3 regions of the Paenibacillus sp. BT-177 genome follow, and region 3 is predicted to be linked to each of the others. Evidence: riboswitches for the same ligand, from Rfam matches in the RefSeq annotation. Region 3 holds a riboswitch; each other region holds the start of a gene.
What was found. Region 3 has a riboswitch for thiamine pyrophosphate ahead of tenA (thiaminase II). Riboswitches for the same ligand answer to the same signal wherever they lie in the genome.

Region 1: another riboswitch for thiamine pyrophosphate. It lies ahead of thiC (phosphomethylpyrimidine synthase ThiC); the one in region 3 lies ahead of tenA (thiaminase II).
Region 2: another riboswitch for thiamine pyrophosphate. It lies ahead of OIU26_RS00110 (thiamine phosphate synthase); the one in region 3 lies ahead of tenA (thiaminase II).

The regions. Positions count from the first base shown of each region.
Region 1 is NZ_JAOYTP010000009.1:37,530-45,472, reverse strand. It holds gene OIU26_RS21060 (alpha/beta hydrolase) at 1-394, opposite strand, end outside; gene OIU26_RS21055 (IclR family transcriptional regulator) at 693-1,436, shown strand; TPP riboswitch at 1,554-1,665, shown strand; gene thiC (phosphomethylpyrimidine synthase ThiC) at 1,849-3,663, shown strand; gene OIU26_RS21045 (hypothetical protein) at 3,869-4,021, opposite strand; gene OIU26_RS21040 (YitT family protein) at 4,529-5,365, shown strand; gene OIU26_RS21035 (hypothetical protein) at 5,844-6,113, opposite strand; gene acnA (aconitate hydratase AcnA) at 6,477-7,943, opposite strand, start outside.
Region 2 is NZ_JAOYTP010000001.1:28,938-36,880, reverse strand. It holds gene OIU26_RS00125 (hypothetical protein) at 1-92, shown strand, start outside; gene OIU26_RS00120 (cupin domain-containing protein) at 447-986, shown strand; gene OIU26_RS00115 (ABC-F family ATP-binding cassette domain-containing protein) at 1,424-2,977, shown strand; TPP riboswitch at 3,063-3,171, shown strand; gene OIU26_RS00110 (thiamine phosphate synthase) at 3,503-4,096, shown strand; gene thiO (glycine oxidase ThiO) at 4,154-5,302, shown strand; gene thiS (sulfur carrier protein ThiS) at 5,299-5,502, shown strand; gene OIU26_RS00095 (thiazole synthase) at 5,505-6,272, shown strand; gene OIU26_RS00090 (ThiF family adenylyltransferase) at 6,269-7,327, shown strand; gene OIU26_RS00085 (response regulator transcription factor) at 7,475-7,943, shown strand, end outside.
Region 3 is NZ_JAOYTP010000005.1:84,143-92,085, reverse strand. It holds gene OIU26_RS16645 (arginase family protein) at 1-299, opposite strand, end outside; gene OIU26_RS16640 (winged helix-turn-helix transcriptional regulator) at 404-745, shown strand; gene thiE (thiamine phosphate synthase) at 1,130-1,819, opposite strand; gene thiD (bifunctional hydroxymethylpyrimidine kinase/phosphomethylpyrimidine kinase) at 1,816-2,646, opposite strand; gene thiM (hydroxyethylthiazole kinase) at 2,643-3,488, opposite strand; gene tenA (thiaminase II) at 3,514-4,203, opposite strand; TPP riboswitch at 4,338-4,440, opposite strand; gene OIU26_RS16615 (NAD-dependent malic enzyme) at 4,511-6,232, opposite strand; gene OIU26_RS16610 (glycosyltransferase) at 6,629-7,750, shown strand; gene OIU26_RS16605 (transporter) at 7,755-7,943, shown strand, end outside.

The DNA of each region.
Region 1 (7,943 bases), on a different contig from region 3:
CATAATGCGCCAGATCATACATGGGAATCCAGCTTTCTTCGCGGTTGGCTCCATAGCCATGACTGAAAATTATGGTTTTCCGCGATTGATCTGCCGGGATATACCAGCCTTGTACCATACGGCTACCATCCTTGGCTGGGAAGCTGACTTCCTCATAAGGCATACCTTTGGCCTGCATCGGATTAGAGTATAATGGTGCGACGGTGGGATTCGTAAGCACCCAGGCGATGTAAGCATGCAAGGCAATAAAACAAAACAACAGAAAAAATACGACCGACAGCAGCAGAGCAATCACAACGTGCTTGAACCGCAGCATACGGGGATTAAAGAGTGGGGTGGACGGCTCCTGAACAGCGGTCTGTAGCTGAGCGTTGCGCTGGGATGTGGAAATCATGTAAGAGCCTCCTTATATAGAATTGATCTTCGAATCATAAAATTTAGGTATAATTCCACTTGAAAATAGTAGGGTATGTCCGTATAGATACCTATTATCGTATGATGGGTATTATCCAAAGTCAACGTCTGAACCGGAAAAGTAAAAATGATGCAAAGAATTGTCGATGTTTGTTCTTGTTCTGTAATATGGTTGTCACAAAAACATCGGTTTACAGTAGCTGCGACTATTCTATATAATTTATGTAACCATGTTTCATAGTGTGAAACGAATATGGATACAAGAGGAGCGGTTCACGATGGAAGACCGTAAATTAACCGTCCGCGCTGTAGAGCGTGCACTTGATATACTGCTGTGTTTTACCGCAGAATCTGATCTTGGTCTAACGGAGATTGCCTCCCAAATTGGTCTACATAAAAGCACCGTTCATCGTCTTTTGACTACGCTAGAGGATCGGGGATTTGTCGTTCGGAATGCCGAAACGGAAAAATATCGGCTTGGTTTTCGCATATGGGAGCTGTCCACGCATCTGTCCCAAAGCGATGAGCCGGCGGTGTTGTTACAGCCTGCAATGGAAGGACTGCGTGATCGCTTAGGGGAAACGGTCAGCTTGTACCTGCGGGATGGAAGCATGCGTATTCGCATACAAGCCGTGCAGAGCAATCAGGCGATCCGCAGGGTTGCGCCTGTGGGTGCGCGTATGCCGCTGGCTGTGGGAGCCTCCAGCAAGGTGCTGGCGGCCTTTATGCCGCCACAGGAGCTGGAGGTACTGCTAAGCAGTGAAGAATGGCCTCCCTCGGTAGATCCTGAGGTATATAAAGCCCAGCTGCAGGACATTCGTGAGAAGGGGTATGCGACTAGCTATGAAGAACGTGAGCCAGGGGCTGCGGCTGTGGCCGCGCCTATTGTGAACCGAAAGGGACAGGTCGCGGCGGCTTTATCTGTATCCGGCCCGGTCAGTCGACTTGCACCCGAGACGCTGCATGATTTTGCTCCGGTTTTGATCGAAGCAGCTAAGGAAATGGGGCTTATGCTCCCGTAACAGTAATCAATACAAAAGGAAATCATACAAGGGTTGCCAAAGCTATAAATTTAAAGTAGTCTGATAGAGATGGCGGGTTGTCTGTTATAGCCGCCAATTCATGTGAATAGAAAGTATCACAGTTACTGGGGGAGCCTGTAATGCGGGCTGAGATGGAATCGGGCAAGATTCCGGACCCTTTGCACCTGATCTGGATCATACCAGCGTAGGGAAGTAATCGGCCATTGAAATGTATACGCAGCTGCTGTCTGCGGTGACGCATAGGGTTTTATTCCATGTGCGCACTGTCTGGATAGCTGTCTCGTTTGATTAGCCGGTTCCCTAGGGAACCGGCTTTTTTGCATAGATCAGCGCCACCCTGGGAATGGTTCCGGATCGGTGTGTCATTTCAACGATACGGGAGGAATGGATCATGAAATCGATGGAAACCGAAGGAACAAAAGAAACAGGAGTGAAATCAACAACAGTAGAGAAGACAAGTGCGGAGCAAGCCAGTAGGGTTAATTCTTTCCCAGGGAGCCGCAAGGTGTATATTCAAGGTTCTCGGCCGGACATTGCCGTGCCAGAGCGTGAAATCGCGCTGCATCCCACACATACGCCGCAGGGAATAGAGTATCATGAGCCACTGCGTGTGTACGATACCAGCGGTCCGATGACAGATGAAGCCTATCAGGTGGATATTCGTCAGGGCTTGCCACCATTACGGCGAGCTTGGGCACTGGAACGGGGGGATGTGGAGGCTTACGACGGCCGTACCGTCAAGCCGGAGGATAATGGACTGAAACCCGGCTCCAAACGGGAAACAGTGGAATTTCCCGGTGTGACCAACCGTCCGCTTCGGGCTTCACAAGGGCGCACCGTGACGCAAATGCATTATGCGCGGCAAGGGATCATTACGCCTGAAATGGAATTTGCGGCGATCCGTGAAGGAGTGGAGCCCGAGTTTGTACGGCAGGAGTTGGCGGCTGGACGAGCCATTTTACCTTCAAATATCAATCACCCGGAAAGCGAGCCCATGGTCATAGGGCGCCATTTTCACGTGAAGATCAATGCAAACATTGGAAATTCCGCGGTTACGTCCTCCATCGAGGAGGAAGTGGAGAAGATGACCTGGGCTGTACGCTGGGGCTCAGACACCGTCATGGACCTGTCCACAGGCCGTAATATCCATACGACACGCGAATGGATTATTAGGAATTCACCCGTACCGATTGGGACGGTGCCGCTATATCAGGCACTGGAAAAGGTGAACGGCGAAGCAGAGAAGCTGACGTGGGAGCTGTATCGAGACACACTGATTGAGCAGGCGGAGCAAGGAGTGGACTATTTTACAATTCATGCGGGTGTATTGCTGCGATATATACCGATGACGGCGAATAGAATGACGGGAATTGTATCCCGGGGCGGGTCGATTATGGCAGCCTGGTGCCTTGCGCACCATCAGGAGAACTTTTTGTATACGCATTTTGAAGAAATCTGTGAAATTATGAAAACCTACGATGTGGCCTTTTCTCTCGGGGATGGTCTGCGTCCGGGTAGTATCTATGATGCGAATGATGAAGCACAATTTGCAGAGCTGAAGACGTTGGGCGAGCTAACGCAAATCGCATGGAAGCATGATGTCCAGGTCATGATTGAAGGGCCGGGACATGTCCCTATGCACAAAATCAAGGAGAATGTGGATTTACAAATGGAAATTTGTAAGGAGGCTCCCTTTTATACTTTAGGGCCGCTGACGACGGATATCGCACCAGGATATGATCATATTACCTCAGCTATCGGGGCGGCCATGATCGGTTGGTTCGGGACGTCCATGCTGTGCTATGTTACGCCGAAGGAGCACTTGGGTCTGCCGAACAAGGATGATGTCCGCGAGGGAGTTATTACCTACAAAATTGCCGCACATGCTGCCGATCTGGCGAAGGGCCATCCACGTGCACAGCAGCGGGACGATGCTTTGTCCAAGGCGCGTTTTGAATTCCGCTGGCGCGATCAGTTCAATCTTTCGCTTGACCCTGAGCGGGCCTTGTCCTACCATGATGAAACACTACCGGCAGAGGGGGCCAAGGAAGCACACTTTTGCTCGATGTGCGGTCCTAAGTTTTGCAGTATGCGTATCACACAGGACATTCGTGCCTATGCGGCAGATAAGGGACTGAATACCGAGGAAGCCGTCGTCGCCGGGATGCGTGAGAAGGCAGAGCAGTATCGGGATGGCGAGCGATAAATCGGTAGCCATACGAAAGTCAATCAACTGGGAAGCCTCAACAAATAGTACAGTTAAGCTCGTCAGAGGTTTATTTCCATGAATGTATGAGTTTAGGTTTAGAAACGCGTGAGATAGCAAAAAGCCGTGGTTCTCTACAGTCGATGTAGAAAACTACGGCTTTTCAGCTTATGTAAAGCGAGATATGCACCGGATTAACGGAGCTTTATTTTTTACCCATTTTTTCATTCAAAATGTCCTGAAAGCTGAGCTTCTTCTCCGAGCTATCTTCTTTCTTCTGCATACTCACCGCGTTGGCACGTTGGTATTGGTGGTGAAAGGGCATCAGGGTGTGGACAGTTAAGTTCATTGTATTCATTTGGGTCATTCCTCCAATTCCATATTGTCAAATTCAGATTGAGTTGCTTAGGACGTCTGTATAGGACTATTTATATGTACTTGATGTCGTAATGCCGTATAGGTTGCTTGGTAAGGTTTCAATCATTATACCCGCATTTATCCAAAGTAAAACGCTTTTGCCATAAAACAGGAAGATGGTCGTATGTGTCCAAAATGTGTATTAGGAGGATGGTCATTTTAGGGGAAAATGTGCCTAGGGCCTAAACAAGGGCTAGAGGCCCGTTTTCTTAGTTTAGTAGTCGGGATTGTGTTTTTTTGTCGAATAACCTTGTATTAGCAGAATTTTGCGGAATTCTAAGGTTGGACTAAGGCAGTCTGGTGGCGAATTAAAGTGTCAAAGTTGTATTGACTTTATGTTGGGGAGTGGATACCATGAACTGGTTGTCAGCGTATTTTGGCAAGAAGAGTCAGCCAATCCATCTGGCAATTCATCCGTTGAAATGTTAGAGAGAGGATTAGAGCATATATGAAAAAAAGTATTGCAGATATCGTATTTATTATTCTGGGTGCGTTTTTTTTCGCGCTGGCTGTTAATCTGTATGTGATCCCGAATGAGTTTGGCGAGGGGGGCGTTACAGGGGTCACGATCATCTTGTACTACCTGTTTCAGTGGTCTCCCTCGATCGTCAATCTGGTGATTAATGGCTTGCTGCTGATTGTTGGATATAAATTTTTGGACAAGAGAACGACCTTGTACACTATAATTGCGGTCGCATTTAACTCATTGTTTTTGCATTTAACGGTCAACTGGCGGATTGATTCGCATGAGCCGACGATTAATGCTGTATTTGCCGGAGTTTTGGTAGGGGTTGGAATTGGCTTAATTGTACGGGTCGGTGGTACAACGGCAGGAACCGTCATTTTAGCCCGGATCGCCAACAAATATCTGGATTGGAATATCAGCTATGCCTTGTTGTTTTTTGATCTGATTGTTGCATTCTCTTCCTATTTTATTATTGGTCCGGAAAAATTGATGCTGACTATCGTTATTTTGTACGTTGGTACGAAGGTGATGGACTTCATGATTGAAGGACTGAATCCGAAAAAAGCGGTCATGATCATTTCGGAGCACCAAGATAAAATTGCCGAGATGGTCATTACGCAAATGGACCGTGGAGTTACCGTCCTGTCAGGACACGGATATTACACTAAAAATCCGAAAGAGGTCCTATATATCGTCATTAGTAAACAAGAGGTATCAGCGCTTAAAAAGATTGTGAAAGCTATCGATACAGCAGCGTTTATTACCATTCATGACGTACGGGATGTGTTCGGAGAGGGCTTTTTGGATATTTCGAAGTAATTGGCAAGCGAAGGTAAGGTTATAAGAGAATACAGTTGGAAGCCGGTCCTGAGTGGGTCGGCTTTTTTGTCCACGATCATTAGTTGATTATTTCTCTTTTTCTAAGCCATAGGTATAAAAATATAGATTGCTGATATGTGTATAATATGAATTGAATTAGCTCTATGGGGCAGTGCCAGCGTCGCTGTCACCGGTGGCAAAGTGGATGGGGATAAATTACAGTCTAAAATCGGAGAGAGCAGCCATATTCCGGATGCTCGTGCTTCAGCTCATAACCGTGCGGTGGCGCTCCTGGCGTGCGCCTGACTGCTATTATTAGGGGTAGAACCAGCGAAGAACTTATTTGTGAGTCTGGAAGACAAGGCAAAACAAGCGTTTTGTTAACCTATTAAGGTTTTATAACGGCAATTTATAGGGATGCTATTGTGAAAAACAAATAAAGTATTTTCTTAGCCTAAGCACTAAGAAAATACTTTATTCAATGTCTGTTAAAATTATCAGGTTTCAAAAAAACTTTATAGGTTACATCATGAGCTACCGAGCTTTGAATACTAGGGTTAGCGTCATAATTATAGTCGTACTCAGTTGTTTCAAAACTATACATTACATCTAGCACACGATAAAGTTTATTATTCCATAAAACCATTTCTCCTTTTCTTGGGACAAAAGGCAAGGCAACAAGGTCAAATTTTTCAGTATAGTAGCCCTCTTTGTCATTTAATACAATTGCTAATTCGATAACTTTCAATTCCTCACCTCTCAAATGTAGAAATACTCTCTAATTAATAACTACTACTCTTGGAGGCGAAAAGCAAGAAGCAGGTCCATACACACCTCTTCTATATGTTTTATATGGTTGTTATGTGGACTTAGCCTCATATCCTTTATAGTTATGCTTTTGCTCCAGCTTGTTCTCAGACGTCAATTCAAGAGCCAAGAAGGCTCTGAAATGTTGAAAAGCCTGCCTGGTCTCATTACAGTGCTTATAACTGCTGTATTTTCGACCATAGGCATATGTTTTCTCCTGAATGCTTCGAGCATGTAAAAAAATCCCCTCTCAATTGCAGTTTACACCGCATTTGGGAGGGGATTTTCATGATTCAATCGATCATTACGCTTGAATCATTTGACGCAATACGGTTTGCAAAATACCACCGTTGTGGTAGTAATCGATGTCGACGGTGCTATCCAGACGGGCAGTGACCGGGAATTCGAACTTGGTGCCATCCTCGCGTTTGGCTACAACCGTAAGTTCTTGACCTGGTTTCACGTCATTGTCAATGCCGAGGATATCGAAGGTTTCGCGACCATTGAGACCCAAGCTGGACCAGCCATAGCCTTCCTGGAATTGCAGCGGCAGTACACCCATGCCGACCAGGTTGCTGCGGTGAATCCGCTCGAAGCTTTCAGCAATGACGGCTTTAACACCTAACAACAGTGTACCTTTTGCCGCCCAGTCACGGGAGCTACCTGTGCCGTATTCCTTGCCGGCAATGACGATCAGGTTCTGATCGGCTGCCTGATATTTCATGGACGCATCATAGATGGACATTTCCTCATCTGTTGGCAAGTACTTGGTCACACCGCCTTCGGTGCCTGGAGCTACATTATTGCGGATACGGATGTTGGCAAATGTACCGCGCATCATGACTTCATGATTACCGCGACGAGAGCCGTAGGAGTTGAAGTCCTTACGCTCTACACCATGCTCCTTCAAGTACAGTCCTGCCGGGCTGGAAGGGGCGATGTTGCCTGCTGGCGAGATGTGGTCAGTCGTGACCGAATCATTCAGCAGGGCAAGTACACGGGCATTACGGATTTCCTTGATATCCTGCACACCATCTTGAAGTCCTTCAAAGAACGGCGGATTTTGAATATAAGTTGAGTTTTCATCCCACTCATACAATTCGCCTTCAGGAACCGGAATGGAATTCCATTTCTCGTTGGCTGTAAATACATTTTCGTATTTGCGGCGGAACATATCCGGGCTGAGAGACAGGCTGATCGCTTCTTTGATTTCTTCGGAAGAAGGCCAGATATCTTTCAGGTAGACAGGCTGATTGTCCTGATCATAACCAAGCGGGTCATTCGTCAAATCAATGTTCACCGTACCTGCCAGCGCGTAAGCGACAACCAGTGGCGGCGAACCAAGATAGTTGGCTTTGACCTGCGCATGCACACGTCCTTCAAAGTTCCGGTTACCGGAAATGACTGCGCCGACGGTCAGATCATGGTCTGTAATGGCCTGGCTCACTTCGTCGGGAAGTGGACCGGAGTTACCGATACAGGTCGCGCAGCCGTAGCCTGCCACATGGAAGCCGAGGGCTTCGAGTGGTTCGATCAGCCCGGCTTTTTGCAGGTATTCCGTTACAACAAGGGAACCTGGTGTCAAGCTTGTTTTAACATAGCCTGGCTTTTTGAGCCCGCGTTGTACTGCCTTTTTGGCGAGCAAGCCCGCGCCTAGCATAACGCTTGGGTTGGAGGTGTTCGTGCAGCTTGTAATCGCTGCAATCACGACTGAGCCAGTACCCAGTTCACTGGTGGAGCCGTCCGGATGGGTCAGTGGAACCTTCTGTGC
Region 2 (7,943 bases), on a different contig from region 3:
CCCCTTTTCAAGCGGTTGAGCGTTTTACGGATGAAAAATCTGCGGCAGCTGCTGGGTATTTCGAATACAAATATCATAACAGCTTAAAATAATCACTCTCCGGGGTGGGTTTCGTATTATTAGGTCAACTAAAAGGTTGGCCTGCAGTGACAGCCTAGTCTTTCGATTTTATGGTCACTGCTATTTTAAAGAGTGAGTCAAATAAATGGAATTTGATACTCGACTTATCGGGGGAATTCCAACGAAGCTGACACCACTTGCAAAGTATATGCGGTTATATATAAATTTAAGTGCTAATATCTGTTGAAGTAAAAGACGAAACCGCTTGTGAATATTTTTGTCTTGGCATCATTTAGGCTCTTGCCCAATATTGAAGGTTTTTTAGTCCTTTATATAGGCAACCGCATATGATAAGTAAACACTGAATCAAAAAAAGGAGAATGAGTATGTACCCTAAATCATGCCATCACTTCCCATGGCATATTCCTATGTATAACAGCTGTAATTACAGCTATCGGAGTTATAATCCTCAATACTACAATTGGTACAACAACGACAGTAATCTCAATGAAAAGATAATATTAAGAGATTATGGACAAAGTCCAATTGTAGTGAATATTGACCAGGCTGCAAATCAAAACAAAAATTATCGTACTGCTATATGGACAGGGAAACATTTTCAAGTGACTCTGATGAGTATTAATGTTGGCGATGATATCGGTTTAGAAGCTCATCCAACAACTGATCAATTCATACGTATTGAAGAAGGTCAGGCACTTGTTCAAATGGGGGATAGGAAAGACAAATTAGATTATCAAGTGATGGCCTATGATGACTATGCAATTATGATACCTGCTGGAAAATGGCACAATGTAATTAATACAGGAAATACGCCCCTTAAGATATACGTTATCTATGCACCACCTGAGCATCCATTTGGTACAGTTCATGAAACAAAAGAAATTGCCATGTCTGCTGAAAGATAGCCAATTATAAATTAATTTTATTTCATCCCGGTCCAGAATCCAGACCGGGATGATTACATTTTCTTCATTTTATTATTCCCCCGATACTCATGAGGACTGTCTACATAGAGTTCCTTTTTATTAATTGTTATTAGAACTTATCAATTATTTAGGCATTCATTGCTAGGGAATTGTAAGCTTCTGTATACTAGAAGCTTAGATTACCAAAGCAGCAAGAAACTCCTTACGCACCTACCGAAGAGGAGCTTAAGTGCTACTACGATTAACTGTTTTTCTTTTTTTAGGCCAATCCATCTGAAAACCTTAAAATTCGCTGTTTTCAATATTCCGATAAGGGTGCTGGATGTGCTACAATAAAGCTTTGAAAGAAACGATAGCTATATGAAATAAGAACACTCGGCAATGCCGATGAGACAATAAGGAGCCAAAAACAGCTTATGAGTTTATTGACTGTAGAAAATGTATCCCACAACTTTGGGGACCGTGCATTATTTAAAAATGTTTCCTTTCGATTACTTGCGGGGGAACGTGTAGGATTGGTAGGAGCTAATGGTGTTGGTAAATCGACACTCATGAACATTCTGACTGGAAAATTGCTTAAAGATGAAGGCAAAGTGGAATGGACTCCACGTGTACGTTATGGCTATCTGGATCAGCACACCAAGCTGACGCCGGGCAAAACAGTACGTGATGTATTAAAAGACGCTTTTCTTCCTTTGTTGGAACTAGAAAAGGAAATGATGCAAATTACAGACAAAATGGGAGAGGCTTCTCCCGAAGAGTTGGAAGTCTTGCTGGAACAGATGGGAGAAATTCAAGAGCAATTGGATATGGGGGATTTTTACCTCATTGATGTGAAGGTTGAAGAAATGGCGAATGGATTAGGTCTCTCTGCCATCGGACTGGATCGGGATGTAGCAGCACTTAGTGGTGGGCAACGGACAAAGGTGCTTCTTGCTAAGTTGCTGTTGGAAAAGCCAAATGTATTGCTGCTGGATGAGCCTACCAACTATTTGGATGTGGAGCATATTGAATGGCTTACGCGATATTTGAAGGATTATCCCTATGCTTTTATCCTCATCTCACATGATACTGAATTTATGAACCAAGTCGTTAATGTAATCTACCATCTTGAATTTGCTAAGATGACCCGCTATTCAGCTAACTATGAAAAGTTTCTTGAAATGGCGGATCTGAACAAAGCACAGCATATTGATGCATATGAGAAGCAGCAGGAATATATTAAGAAACAGGAAGATTTTATTCAGCGCAATAAAGCGCGCGCATCTACATCAGGCCGTGCAAAAAGCCGTGAAAAGCAGCTTGATCGGATCGAACGTATTGATAAGCCTGAAGAAGCTGCAAAGCCAACCTTTCAGTTCAAAGAAGCTCGTGCGAGCGGGAAAACGGTTTTTGAGGGTATTGATTTTGAAATTGGCTACACTCATGCTCTTTTGCCTAAAATGTCCATGACGATCGAACGTGGCGAAAAGATCGCAATTGTTGGCTGCAATGGTGTTGGTAAGTCTACGTTGCTCAAAACCATTCTTGGGAAAATACCTCCAATCAGCGGAAAAACCTATCAAGGGGATTTCTTGCAGCCTGCTTATTTTGAACAGGAAGTAAAGGCGGAGAAAATTACACCGATTGACGATGTATGGAATGAATTTCCGCATTTGAATCAGCATGAAGTACGAGCGCATTTGGCGCGCTGTGGTTTGAAGAATGAGCATATCACCCGGCCTTTGTCTGCGCTTAGTGGTGGAGAACAGGCTAAAGTCCGCCTTTGTAAACTGTTAATGCGTGAGAGCAACTGGGTACTGTTTGATGAGCCTACCAACCACTTGGATGTCAAAGCAAAGGATGAACTCAAACGCGCTTTGAAGGAATACAAAGGGACCGTATTGCTTGTATCCCACGAACCGGACTTTTACGAGGATTGGGTAACCAAAACGTGGAATGTAGAAGAGTGGTCTAGTAAAGTTAACTGAAATCCAGTTCTGACAGATTTAACACAAGGTGGGGTTTGCAGAATTAGGAAAATATGCTAAGCTATCTTTAGCTGATACAATAAAATAGTCACACTAGGGGAGCCGCCCATGCGGCTGAGACGAAATAAATGGATTTCGGACCCTTTGTACCTGATCTGGGTTATGCCAGCGTAGGGAAGTGAGTACTGTACAAACAAGGTAGTAGCTCTTTACTTTTGTTTGCGCAGGGAACGATATACGTTTACGGATATAATAGTCCGTTTGATTTTGAACGTTTGTCAAGCCACTTCCTTTGGGAAGTGGCTTTTTGCGTTTCGTTCATCTTCATTTGTTCGAGTTTCCGTAGACGGATTTACATATAATCTCCTTTCATTATTGCTGGTACATGTGGCTGGCTCCGTATGATATTACCCAATATGGAGCTAAAACAATATAGATTCAGCTAATACGATTTTTTTTATAACACAAGTTCATATTCTTTAGTCCAAGTGAGGTGAAAATGAGATCGAATTACACGTAATTACGATGGAAAGTGTCTCCTGTGTGAATGTACCCCAAGTGGCTGCCGCTATTTGTGCTTATATTCATTATGTACACGCACGTTCGAAACAGAAGGGTGCCTCTGCTTTGCTTTCTTTGACTCGTAGCATGATCAAGCAGGAAGTTCCTTTGCGGCAAATTGTAGTAAATGACCGCGTGGACGTAGCTTTACTTACCTCGGCAGGAGCTGTCCAGCTTCCAGCTAATGGGTTATCTGTGGTGGATGCGAAAAGTCTACTTTCAGAGGGTACACGCTGTGGAGTGTCTGTACATTCCTTGGAGGAGGTGCAGACCGCCGAGCAGGCTGGAGCAGACTATGTACTATTTGGTCATGTATATGAGACCCATTGTAAAGCCGGTCTTGTACCGCGGGGTATAGCACAGCTTGAACGCATTTGCAGATTGTCGGACATTCCGGTGATAGCGCTGGGAGGCATACAACCCCATCATGTTCCAGAGCTTTATCATGCTGGAGCAAGCGGAATTGCGGTGATGTCTGGTATATGGGAAGCAAAGTCACCCGTTGCAGCAGCGATGGAATATAGGCGAATGGTAGATCTTGTAGTTCACGACCTGTAGCAAGAAAACGAGACGAAGGGAAAGTAGAATGCTTACTGGAGAGGAGACACGGAACATATGTCAAAGACACATACAGAGAAAAAAGCGATAGGACACGCTGAATGCTTGGTCATAGGCGGAGGTGTGATCGGCAGTTCCATTGCTTATCATGTAGCTAAGGAGGGACGTAGTACGATCATGCTGGAACGATGGATCCCTGGTGAGGGAGCATCAGGAGCAGCGGTGGGAATGCTGGCAGCGGAAAGTGAAGAGTTTGCAGACCTTGAGCTGGCACGATTTGCCCGTACAAGTCGAGATGCATTCCCTGACCTTGTCTGTGATTTGGAACGTTTATCGGGTATTTCAGTGGACTTTCGTACAGGAGGATTTGTGACCCCATTTCGTTCGGAAGCAGAGGGCCAAAAACGCTGGAATGCTGCGAATATGCGAGAGGATGATCGTGCCATTTGGTGGGATGCCAAGGAGTTGGACCGACGGATTCCGGGCTTGGCAGATCAAGTAATTGGGGCTATCTACCGATCAAAGGAGACACAAGTGTCTCCTGTCCAGCTTTGCCGTGCTTATGCAGGGGCAGCTGCGGTGCTGGGAGCAACAATATGGTCTGGAACTCAAGCTGAGGAACTGGTCATACAGGATGGTCGAGTTTGCGGTGTGCGAACGGATAGTGGATTTTTTTCCTGTGATCAGGTCGTGATTGCCGCAGGCTTGGACAGCTTGAAATTGCTAGAACAAATTGGGTTTGATTATCCACTATACCCGGTCAAGGGCGAAGCGGTAGCAGTCTCCTTGAAGGATCATCCTTTGGATTATACCATTTATGCTGACGATATTTACCTCGTGCCTAAACAGAATAACGAGCTTTGGATTGGTGCCACGAGTCTTCCGCATCAATATGACAAAGAGGTGACCGTAGGAGGCTTAAAGGGGTTGTTAGCACGTGCATCTGCCTGGTTGCCGCGTGTACAGGAAGCTTCTTTTGTACGTGCATGGGCGGGCTTGCGTCCGCAGGCAACTGCGGAGCGTCCTTTCATTGGTCCTGTTCCTGGGGTAGAGGGCGTCTATGCTGCAGTCGGGCATTATCGCAACGGTGTCCTGCTTAGTGATGCGACTGGGCGAGCGATGGCAGCTATGCTTAAAGGGGCTGGTGCAGCTGGACTTGGAATAAGTAAATTTTCTTCTGAACTTTTCAAGGAGGAAAGCTTATGAAGCTGACCATTAACGGACAGAGCATGACCATTTCCAATCGAATCACTCGTGTGGATCAATTGCTGCATGAACTTGATTTAAAGGTGAAAACCGTAGTGGTAGAGCTGAATCGGCATATATTGACCCGTGAAGATCATCATGAAACGGTACTTAAGGATGGAGATTGCCTAGAAATCGTACATTTTGTAGGAGGCGGTTGATCATGTTAACCATTGGAAAAGCATCTTTTACCTCAAGGCTGTTGCTAGGAACAGGGAAATTTTCGGATCTGGATATCCAATCCCAAGCCGTAGAGGCTGCTGAGACGGAAATATTAACGTTCGCTGTGCGCAGACTGAATTTGGAGGAACGGGATAAGCAGCATTTTCTCGATACACTGGATTTGAGCCGGTATACACTTCTTCCCAACACAGCGGGGGCAACAACAGCAGAGGAGGCAATCCGTATTGCCAAGTTGGCAAAAGCCTCCGGCTTGTGCGATATGATTAAGGTAGAAGTCATTGGGGATAGCAAGACGCTGTTGCCTGATCCTTTTGAAACATTGAAAGCTAGTGAAAAGTTGCTAGAGGAAGGCTTTGTCGTGCTACCCTACATATCGGATGATGTGATACTAGCGAAGAGGTTGCAAGAGCTTGGAGTACATGCCGTAATGCCTGGAGCGTCGCCGATTGGTACAGGACATGGTTTGCTCAATCCGTTTTCGTTAGAGTTGATTATCGAGCAAGCGGAAGTTCCGGTCATTGTCGATGCTGGTATTCGCTCACCTGGTGACGCAGCAATGGCAATGCAGTTGGGAGCAGATGGTGTTCTGCTGAATACAGCTGTCTCAGGAGCGAAGGATCCTGTGAAAATGGCTGAGGCCATGAAGCTGGCTGTACGTGCAGGTAGATATGGATTTGAGGCGGGGATGATTCCTGTAAAACGTTATGCTTCAGCAAGCAGTCCGATAGAAGGCATGGTTCAGGGATGAGGATTACTAAAAAATCTGCTGCTGAACCACCACAAAGTGACCGTTATTCCAGACAGGAAAGGTTTGCACCCTTTGGGCCTGCAGGCCAACGCCGGCTTGCTTCCTCTCACGTACTAATCATAGGTGTTGGAGCGCTGGGCACAGGTATTGCAGAAACGTTAGTTCGTGGAGGCGTAGGTACGGTAAGCCTGGTAGACCGGGATTATGTGGAATGGAGCAATTTGCAGCGCCAGCAGCTTTTTCAGGAAAGTGATGCTGTGCAAAGGTGTCCCAAAGCAGTAGCTGCCCAGCGAAGATTAAAGGATATTAATTCGGAAACAATTGTACATGCACATGTCTTGGATGTTGGGATAGAAGAGCTGGAAGAGTTGATCCAGGGGGTAGATCTCATGATGGATGCAACCGATAATTTCGATACCCGGCTTCTTATGAACGACATGGCACTCAAGCATCGCATTCCTTGGATTTATGGAGGATGTGTGGGTAGCTACGGTGTAACTTACACTATTTTACCGGGTCAGACACCTTGTCTACACTGTCTGATGGGAACTGTACCGCTTGGAGGGGAGACCTGTGATACGGCCGGGATTATTCCGCAGGCAGTACAAATGGTCACCGCTAACCAGACTACGGAAGCTTTCAAGCTTCTTGGTGGATATCCCGAGAACTTGAGAGGAAAGTTGCTTTCGTTTGATTTGTGGAAAAATGAGTATGTAGCAATAGCAGTGGATCGTCTTAAAAAAGCGAGTTGTCCTTCTTGCGGTAGCCAACCGACGTATCCCTATTTATCAGCCTCTTATCGGCAGAAAACAGATGTTTTGTGCGGTAGGGATACCGTTCAAATAAGACCTGCCAACCGGACACATCTGAATCTCGCAGAGATAGCAAATAGATTTACAGCATTGGGTGAGGGGAACGTAGAGTGGAATTCGTATCTGGTTTCCTTTAGTGTGGGCGAGCATCGCTTAGTTGTTTTTGCAGATGGCAGAGCGCTGATCCATGGGACAAAGGACTTGGCAAAAGCAAGAAGTCTATATCATCGCTATTTGGGCTGAAAACCATAAACCATAAAGCAGAAAACCATTCTTTGAGAATGATTTTCTGCTTTTTTGTTACACTAACACAAATATGTTTTAATGGCTTATAACAAACTTGTTCGTATCCAATATGTAATGCGATGTCCAAACCAGGTGGGTGAAAAGATGAGCCCGTTAATTGTACTTGTGGATGAAAATGAAGCGCCCGCTGTATTCGTTCATCCATTGGAGCAGGCAGGTTATCAGGTGGTTCATGTTCGTAATACATCGGATGTAAGCCCTTATATAGCTCAAAATCCTGTGAGTTTGCTACTCCTGAACATTAAAGATGAACAGGCGGACACTCAAGGCTTGATTCGCATTTTGCAGCAGAACTATCCTCATGTTCCACTGCTTGTAATGATTTCATCAGATGAGGAAGCACTTATGGTTTACTGCTTTGAACAAGGAGCACATGATGTAATGGTAGTGCCCTTTTATCCTAGAGTTCTTCAGGCTAGAGTAGCTAATTTATTACGAATTTTTGGTGTTGAACGTGATGTGAAAAGAGCAATCGAGGCAGGAGATTTACATATAGACACTGCAAGCAGAATGGTGAGCAGAGGGGAGCGAAAGCTGGAATTAACTCCGAAAG
Region 3 (7,943 bases):
TTTAAATAGGCAAACGGGGCCTGTTCGACTAAGCAGTCACCACCAAACATTACAATGCGATCTGGCTTATGAGCGTCAATGAGATGATGAGCAGCCTCTAATTGCTCAAGTAGCTGTTTTCTCCCATTCATACCGTTCTCGTTGTCAAGCGGAGTTCCATCATAAGCTTGAACCGGAACATGAATAAGGGGTTGATCATTGTCTGGGGCTAGCCAAGCCAGCAGTTCAGCTCCAAAAGAGTAGTTAGGATTGTTTCCTCCTTGCCATTGCGGCATTGAGAGGCGTATTGTTTTAGTCATATTTTCTCTCCTTTACTTCAAATTACGGTTAGTATAAACTGAACGCAAATAAAAACGTAGTACGCACTAATTTGATAGGTACTACCCGAAAGGATAGTGTGAATATGAGTATGGCTCAATTTAAAGGTAAAGTTAAAAATATTGAAGATACACCTTTTGGTTATACAGTGTCAGTAATTGGTGGTAAATGGAAAATGGTTATTATTTATCTTCTGGCCGAAAACCAAGTGGTTCGCTTTAATGATCTGAAAAGACAAATCGGAGCTATTACATATAAAACATTGAGTTCACAGCTAAAGGAATTGGAAGCGGATGGATTGGTGAACCGGAAAGAGTATCCTCAAGTTCCGCCTAAAGTCGAGTACAGTCTCACAGAAAAAGCGGAAACACTATTGCCTGTTTTGGAAGGGTTGTGTGAGTGGGGAACCAAAAATCAATATAATTAAGTTTCGTTTTCTAATTGCTTTCGAATGTTATAGGAATATTAGAAAAGACGATTGACATATATTTATAGTTAATCAGGTATTCAACGAGCTCAAGTGCACTGGGGATAGGAACGCTTAAAAATCAGTATCTTTTGAAGGATGTGATATTTTGACTATGGCAATTATTTTATTTGTAGCGAATATTCTACTTATTCTTGTTTCAATCGTTGGTATTGTTCTGTTCATGGGGATATTGTACAGGGGGTACATTTTGCTAGGATTACTTATTTCTGAGAAAAGGAACACAAGAATTCAAGCTGTAAAAGATTAATTTGTTACAACACAGAGCCTCATTTTTACTTTATTAGTGAAAATGAGGCTCTTGCGTGAACTATTAAAGGCACTTTATAGTTTTGGGGACATCCCCGGATGGTTGATGCTTAGCACTACCTTTTTCTTTAATTCCTCTGCAGCAGCTCGAATCTGTTCTGCCTGCGTCACGGCCGAAATTACCGCTACACCATCGGCACCCGCACCTACCACTTCCTGTACACGGTCTACCGTAATACCTCCGATCCCAACGATGGGCAGATCAATTCCTGCTTTGCGCATTTCATATAAAATGGCTGGACCCTGCACCGCATGAGCATCATCCTTTGAGATGGTGGGATAGATGGGGCCGACGCCGAGATAGTCCGCACCTTGCAGAATGGCTCGACGAGCTTCCTCAATCGTATGGGCGGAGACGCCAAGGATTCGGTTTCCGATCCGCGTACGCACAGAATCAGCCGATTCATCGTCCTGACCGATGTGAACACCGTCGGCGTTGAGCTCAAGAGCCAGCTCCACATCGTCATTGACGATAAAGGGGACACCAGCATGGTGGCACAGATTTTGTAGCTGACGCGCAAGTTCGAGCATAGGAACTCCTGTTAACGCGCTACGGCCCTTTTCCCGGAACTGGATCATGGTGGTACCGCCAGCAAGAGCCTCCTGCACGACCCGACTTGGTTCCGCGAGGCAGTTCACGCTTCCAACAACCAGATACATTTGTAAATGCCGCCGCATGATCTCAGGTAGTATTCGACCGCTCATTGGAGTATCTCCTGACGACGGCGGTAGGCCCAATGATTGGTTGGACCGTGTCCCTGGCCCAGATACAACGTATCCTCAATCGCCGCCTGAATGAAGGCTCTTCCATTCAAAATAGCTTCCGGTACAGACACGCCTTTCCCTAATTCAGCGGTAATCGCTGCTGAGAACGTACATCCTGTTCCGTGTGTGTGGACAGTTCGCACCCGCTTGCCGCCCAGCTCGGTGAAGGCTGTTCCGTCAAAGAGCAGGTCAACAACTTGACCGCTGTTTTCGCTCTCCTCATCATGGCCACCTTTGATCACAACGAACTTGGGTCCTAGGCTGCTAATATGTCTCGCAGCTTCGCGGCGATCCTTCATCGTACGAATGCTTATCCCGGTTAAGGCTTCCGCTTCCGGGATATTTGGTGTGACGACCAAGGCCAAGGGGAGCAGGTCGTCGTTCAAAGCCTGCACCGCTTCCGGTTGCAACAGCTTTGCGCCCCCTTTGGCAATCATTACAGGATCGACGACAACCTTTTCCCAGCCGAACTTTCGAATCTGCTCGGCCACAAGGCGGATGATGCCCGCGTCAAACAGCATGCCAGTCTTCAGGGCATCGACTCCAAGATCTGATCCTACAGCTTCGATCTGTTGCGCTGTTGCTTCCTGTGGCAGCGGATATACACCGTGAACTCCCAAGGTATTTTGTACCGTAATGGCTGTAATAGCCGACATGCCGTATACGCCAAGCTCCTGAAAGGTTTTGAGATCGGCTTGAATTCCGGCTCCGCCGCCGCTGTCTGAACCGGCAATCGTCAGCGCTCTCGGTACATGCACGCCTCTCATCGCGCACCACCTGCTGTAGTTGTTCCAGCTTCACGGATCGTGACATGCCCCTCCAGGGAACCAGTATGTAGTTTGGCAAGCTCGTCGAGAAAGGCTATTTGGAAGCTGCCTGGCCCCAGTTTTGCGGTATGTGCTGCGGCTCGGGAAGCTGCTGCACCGTAAAATGCCAAACCTGCTGTACCTGCGAGCAGCAGGTTGGATTCAATTGCTGCAAACGCACCCAACACAGAGGTCAGCAGGCAGCCTGTTCCGGTTACCTTCGTAAGCAGCGCGTCTCCGCCACTAATCAATCGTACTTCGACCCCATCGGTGATGACGTCCTCTTTTCCAGTGATGACAACCATGGTATGGAGTGTTTGCGCAGCCCGAACTGCCAGATCGACATTACTGCTGTCAGCACTGTCGCCTGCATCTACCCCTTTAATCTCTCGGACTTCTCCGATTAGATGGGCGACTTCGGCTGCATTGCCTCGCACTAGTGAGATTTTAACTTCTTTTAGGATCCGCAGTGCTGACTCGGTTCTAAAGCTCGTCGCTCCCGCACCAACCGGATCCAGCAGAACTGGAACACCATGAGCATTCGCCGATTGTCCAGCAATGATCATGGCATCTACCAGCTCGCGGTTCAGCGTACCGATATTTAACACGACGGCGCCCGCTATTTTTGCCATATCTGCTACTTCCTCGGGTGCATAAGCCATCACCGGGGAAGCGCCCAGCGCATACAGGCCGTTGGCTGTAAAGTTGGTGACCACCACATTGGTTATATTATGAACGAGGGGGTTGCTATTTTGTACCTTTGTCAGGAGATCCGAATAACTTTGTTCCCATATACTCATCATGTTTATCCTCTCTCATCTCTACTGATTATTCCAAGACCGTAGCGCGCATCTGGACGGGCCATTGTTCCTGCTTATAAGCCATATCCCAGAACATATATTCCAGCTGGCAGCTTAGCATAAAATGCTCAATCATCCGCTCTTGCTCGGCAGCCGTGGCGACATTCGCCCAAGCATCCACACGCTCGCGATATTTGGATGTTACATCTTCAATCTGGTTTCCATAGAAACAAATCCACTCATAGAATGGATGAGACTCGTCCGGTCTTACCTCATCCATTAGCCTGCGTCCAATCTCAAGATATGTCCAGGGACATGGCAACAGCACGGCCATGATTTCTCCAAGACTACCTTCATGTGCGACTGTCAGCATATGGCGGATATAATGATGAGCGGACGGAGCGAGTGGATATCCCTGCATCTCTTCATAGGTGACACCTGCGATAGCACAAAAGTTTTGATGTGGATGAACCTCGCTGTTGAGAATAAAAGAGATCTGTTCGTTAAATACAGCCATATCCTCCCGGCTTGTGCTTTTGGAGATCGCGATGCCGTAAATCCGCATGTAGGCGTTCAAATATTCAAAGTCTTGTTTTACATAGTGAATCAGCTGCTCCCTTGTTAAATTTCCTTCAGCAATACCTCTCACAAAGGGATGCTCATAAATGGCTTGAAAAATGCCATCCGCCTGCCGACGAAGTTCTTGCGAAAAACTCATTTCCCCACCTCCAATAAAAATGGAGAACAAGAAGTCCCGTAAGATACAATTCTCGGAACAACGCCAAAAAGCCGCCCCGAAAACTGGAGCGGCTTCAACATAGGTTCAATGCGCAAAAAACGCTTGAAACCTTATATACGAAGGCTCCACTTTCCTACGCTAGTACGAACTAGATCAGGTTCAAAGGGTCCAAGATTCATTCTTGTCTCAGCCATAGTGGCTCCCCTAGTGGACTTTCCTATTCTTTTGACTAATACTGTACATTCGTTCCTAGGTTATGTCAAACTGCTTTGATTCCGGTCAAGGATTAATGAGGGTGCTGGATTACACTTTCCACGGCTTTGACCCTTACATATTCCGGTTTCCACATCGCATCCCGAATGGCTTGTTCAATATCTGAAATGTGTGCCTGAGCTACCTGATCCTGAATTGCAGCCTTCGCTACCGCAACCGCAACCGCGAACGAAACATCACGTAATTTTCGGATATGGGGCAGCAGTGCACCGCCAAGTTCATTCGAATCTACGGCGTTGGCAACGGCATCAGCTGCTGCGGTAAACATAGAAGGGGTAATTCTTTTGGCCTTGACCACAATTGCGCCCAGGCCTAGCCCCGGGAAGACAAAGGCATTATTCGCCTGTCCAATTTCAAACTTCGTACCGTTATAGGTGACGGGCTCAAAGGGACTTCCGGTAGCAATCAATGCTTTGCCATCAGTCCATCGTATCAAATCTTCGGGTACCGCTTCAGCAAGGTTGGTAGGATTAGACATGGGCATAATGATCGGTCGTTCCACATGCTTTACCATTTCCTTGATAATCTCTTCAGAAAAGGCACCCGCTACACCGGAAGTTCCAATCAAGATTGTGGGTTTTACCTGACGGATGACCTCCAGCAACGGTATTTTATCATCTTCCGATCGGGCCCATGAGCTGATTTCTTCCTTTTTACGCACATATGGTTTCTGATAATCCAGTACATCTTCCATATCGTCTGTTAACAGCCCGCGATAATCATAGGCCCAAAATGCCTTGAATGAATCTTCTTCAGGAAGCCCGTCCTCGATCATTGCACCCCGTATTTGGTCGGCGTTACCGATTCCTGCTGCCCCTGGACCAAAGACAAGTAGTTTTTGTTCACGTAGCGGAGTTTTAGTGACACCTACCGCCGAAACAATCGCAGCTAATGTCACTGCTCCTGTGCCCTGGATATCATCATTGAAGGTGAGAATGTTTTGACCGTACTTCCCTATAATGTGTCGTGCGTTCACGCTACCCACATCCTCCCAATGCAAAAGCGCCTTCGGGAATTGTGTTAACGTTTTGCTGATAAAGGTATCAATAAATTGATTATAGGCTTCCCCGCGAACTCGTTTGTGCCGGTTTCCGATATACAGGGGATCATTCAGCAGCTTCTCGTTATTCGTGCCGACATCCAGTACAATGGGCAGCACCCGCCCGGGGTGAATGCCTGCCGCAGCTGTATATACAGCGAGTTTGCCAATAGCAATGTTAATTCCCCCGACACCCCAGTCACCAATCCCCAAAATACTTTCCGAATCCGTCACGACGATCAGGTCAACATCCTCACTACTCAAACCGGTATTATAAAACGCCTGTCCAATACCGTTCGGATTATCTATCGATAAATATACGCCCCCAGGGCGGTTGTACTCATGGCTGTATTCTTGAATGGCGGTTCCTACAGTCGGTGTGTAGACTACGGGCAGCATTTCACTCAAATGGTCGGTTAGCAGTCGATAGTAGAGTACGATATTTCGATTGTGAAGGTCGTTAAGTGAGGCATTTTTACGCAGCATGGTGGGTTGTGCCAAGAATTGCTGATATGCCCGAACGCTCTGTTTCTCCAATGAAAGGACAGTGGGAGGAAGAATTCCTTCCAAGCCCAGTTCTTTGCGTTCTTCTTCTGTAAATGCCACTCCTTTGTTCAAAAGAGGGTTTGCTAGCACGTCCTTTCCTCGTAAGGGAGTAGATAATGACCCATCACGATTGACATGGAATGCTTCCATAAAAAGACCTTCTTTCCCTGTATTTTGATAATTATTCATGATGAAAGATGACATGTTGTCCATAGTATGGACATGCAAATTGGTTTTATTCTTCTATTTATCTATGACAAAAAGACCATATATATATCTTCTTATTAATCTTATAGAACTAATTTAGTTTCGGATTCATCTTGTAATTCGCACGTTTATAGTCCTAATGAATCAGGTCGAAATACTCTGTCTTTATCAAATATGAAAATAGATTTTTCTTCTCTTAAATGTTTATATATCAAGGGATGTGAGCTATTTTGTTAAGAAAATATGAAGTATTTGGACATTAATTTAATCTTACTAAGCAAACATTTTTAATTCTTTTTCAACAAAATAGAATTATTCGAAGGAAAAGGAGAGGTTTGTGTGCAGGGACCTATAGCCATTTTTAGCGATAACAACAGGGCTATTGATTATCCCAATGTGATTTGTTTTTACCAATATATACAGTGCGAGGACACGGAGGAAGCTTCAGTCTACGAGGGCGCAAGTTGCTGCCTGATAGATTATAGGGAGCCGGGGCAAGCCGTGCGGAAAGCTAATCAGATCCGTAGCCAATTTCCGCAAATGCCATTGCTATTGGTGACGGATGTAACCTTTCCGTTCAGTGATCAGCATATGGTGCAGATTATCGGAGTAGGCCGATTGCGTCTGCTATTTTGGCAAGCCAATGATACCGAAGAAATACTTTCTGAAATACAAAGCTTGCTCTATCCCGAGTATTCGACTAAAAGCCAACATGTTGCATTCATCTTGTCTGTGTATAACGAAGAGAAACGTTTTGTTCATGTCAAAACCTTTGCTGAGCGACTGCAAGCCTTTATCCGCAGCCATATTATAGAGGGTTCGATTTATCTCATTGATGATGGTAGCCACGATGGCACGAATGCCTTGATTAAAGCGCTGGAGGCAGCAACGGACTTGTCCGTAAACCGGATTAACCAGAACTTGAGTCCACTGCTTCAAACAAGGGAATTGGGACGCAATACGCGCAAGGCAGGGACGTATCTGGAAGGAATGCGGACCATCGGTGCGGATTACTACGTATTTGTGGACGCGGACGATTCCTTTTTTATTGAGGATATTGCCAGAATGATCAATGTTGTTCAGCAGGGCTACTATGATGTTGTGATCGGAACCAAAGATATGACCGCCGAGAATCGTTCTTTATTGCGATCTATTGTTAGCTTTGGCAAACGGGTCGTTTCTCGCCCCTTTTTACCAACAGGTGTGGTAGATTCCCAGACGGGTCTTAAAGTGATGAGTTCGGTTGCCGTGAAGCGGATGTTTCCACATTTGAAGGAACAACTCGGACTGGCGCTGGATCTGGAGATGATGTTTATTGCCAAGCGACTTCAGCTCCGTGTGCTGCAATTACCCGTCAAATGCATTGACCGAGATGGCTCGCACATTCATGTCTGGAAAGATTCCATTCGTTTTTTACGCTCTATCATTGAGATTTGGCGACTGGATCGGCGGGTGAGATAACCACGTGAACAACCGACTGCGTTCGTTGATGTTTCCCCTCTTTAATGTGCTGCTTAACGGATTTAATTTTTTCTTCCACATTGCAGCGAGCTGGTATCTTACCGGACAAGCCTATGGTCAGGCGAACGCGCTGCTGGCCCTCTTTGCACTGCTGTCCGTTTTGGGCTTATCCATCCAGCTATTAACCGCCAAG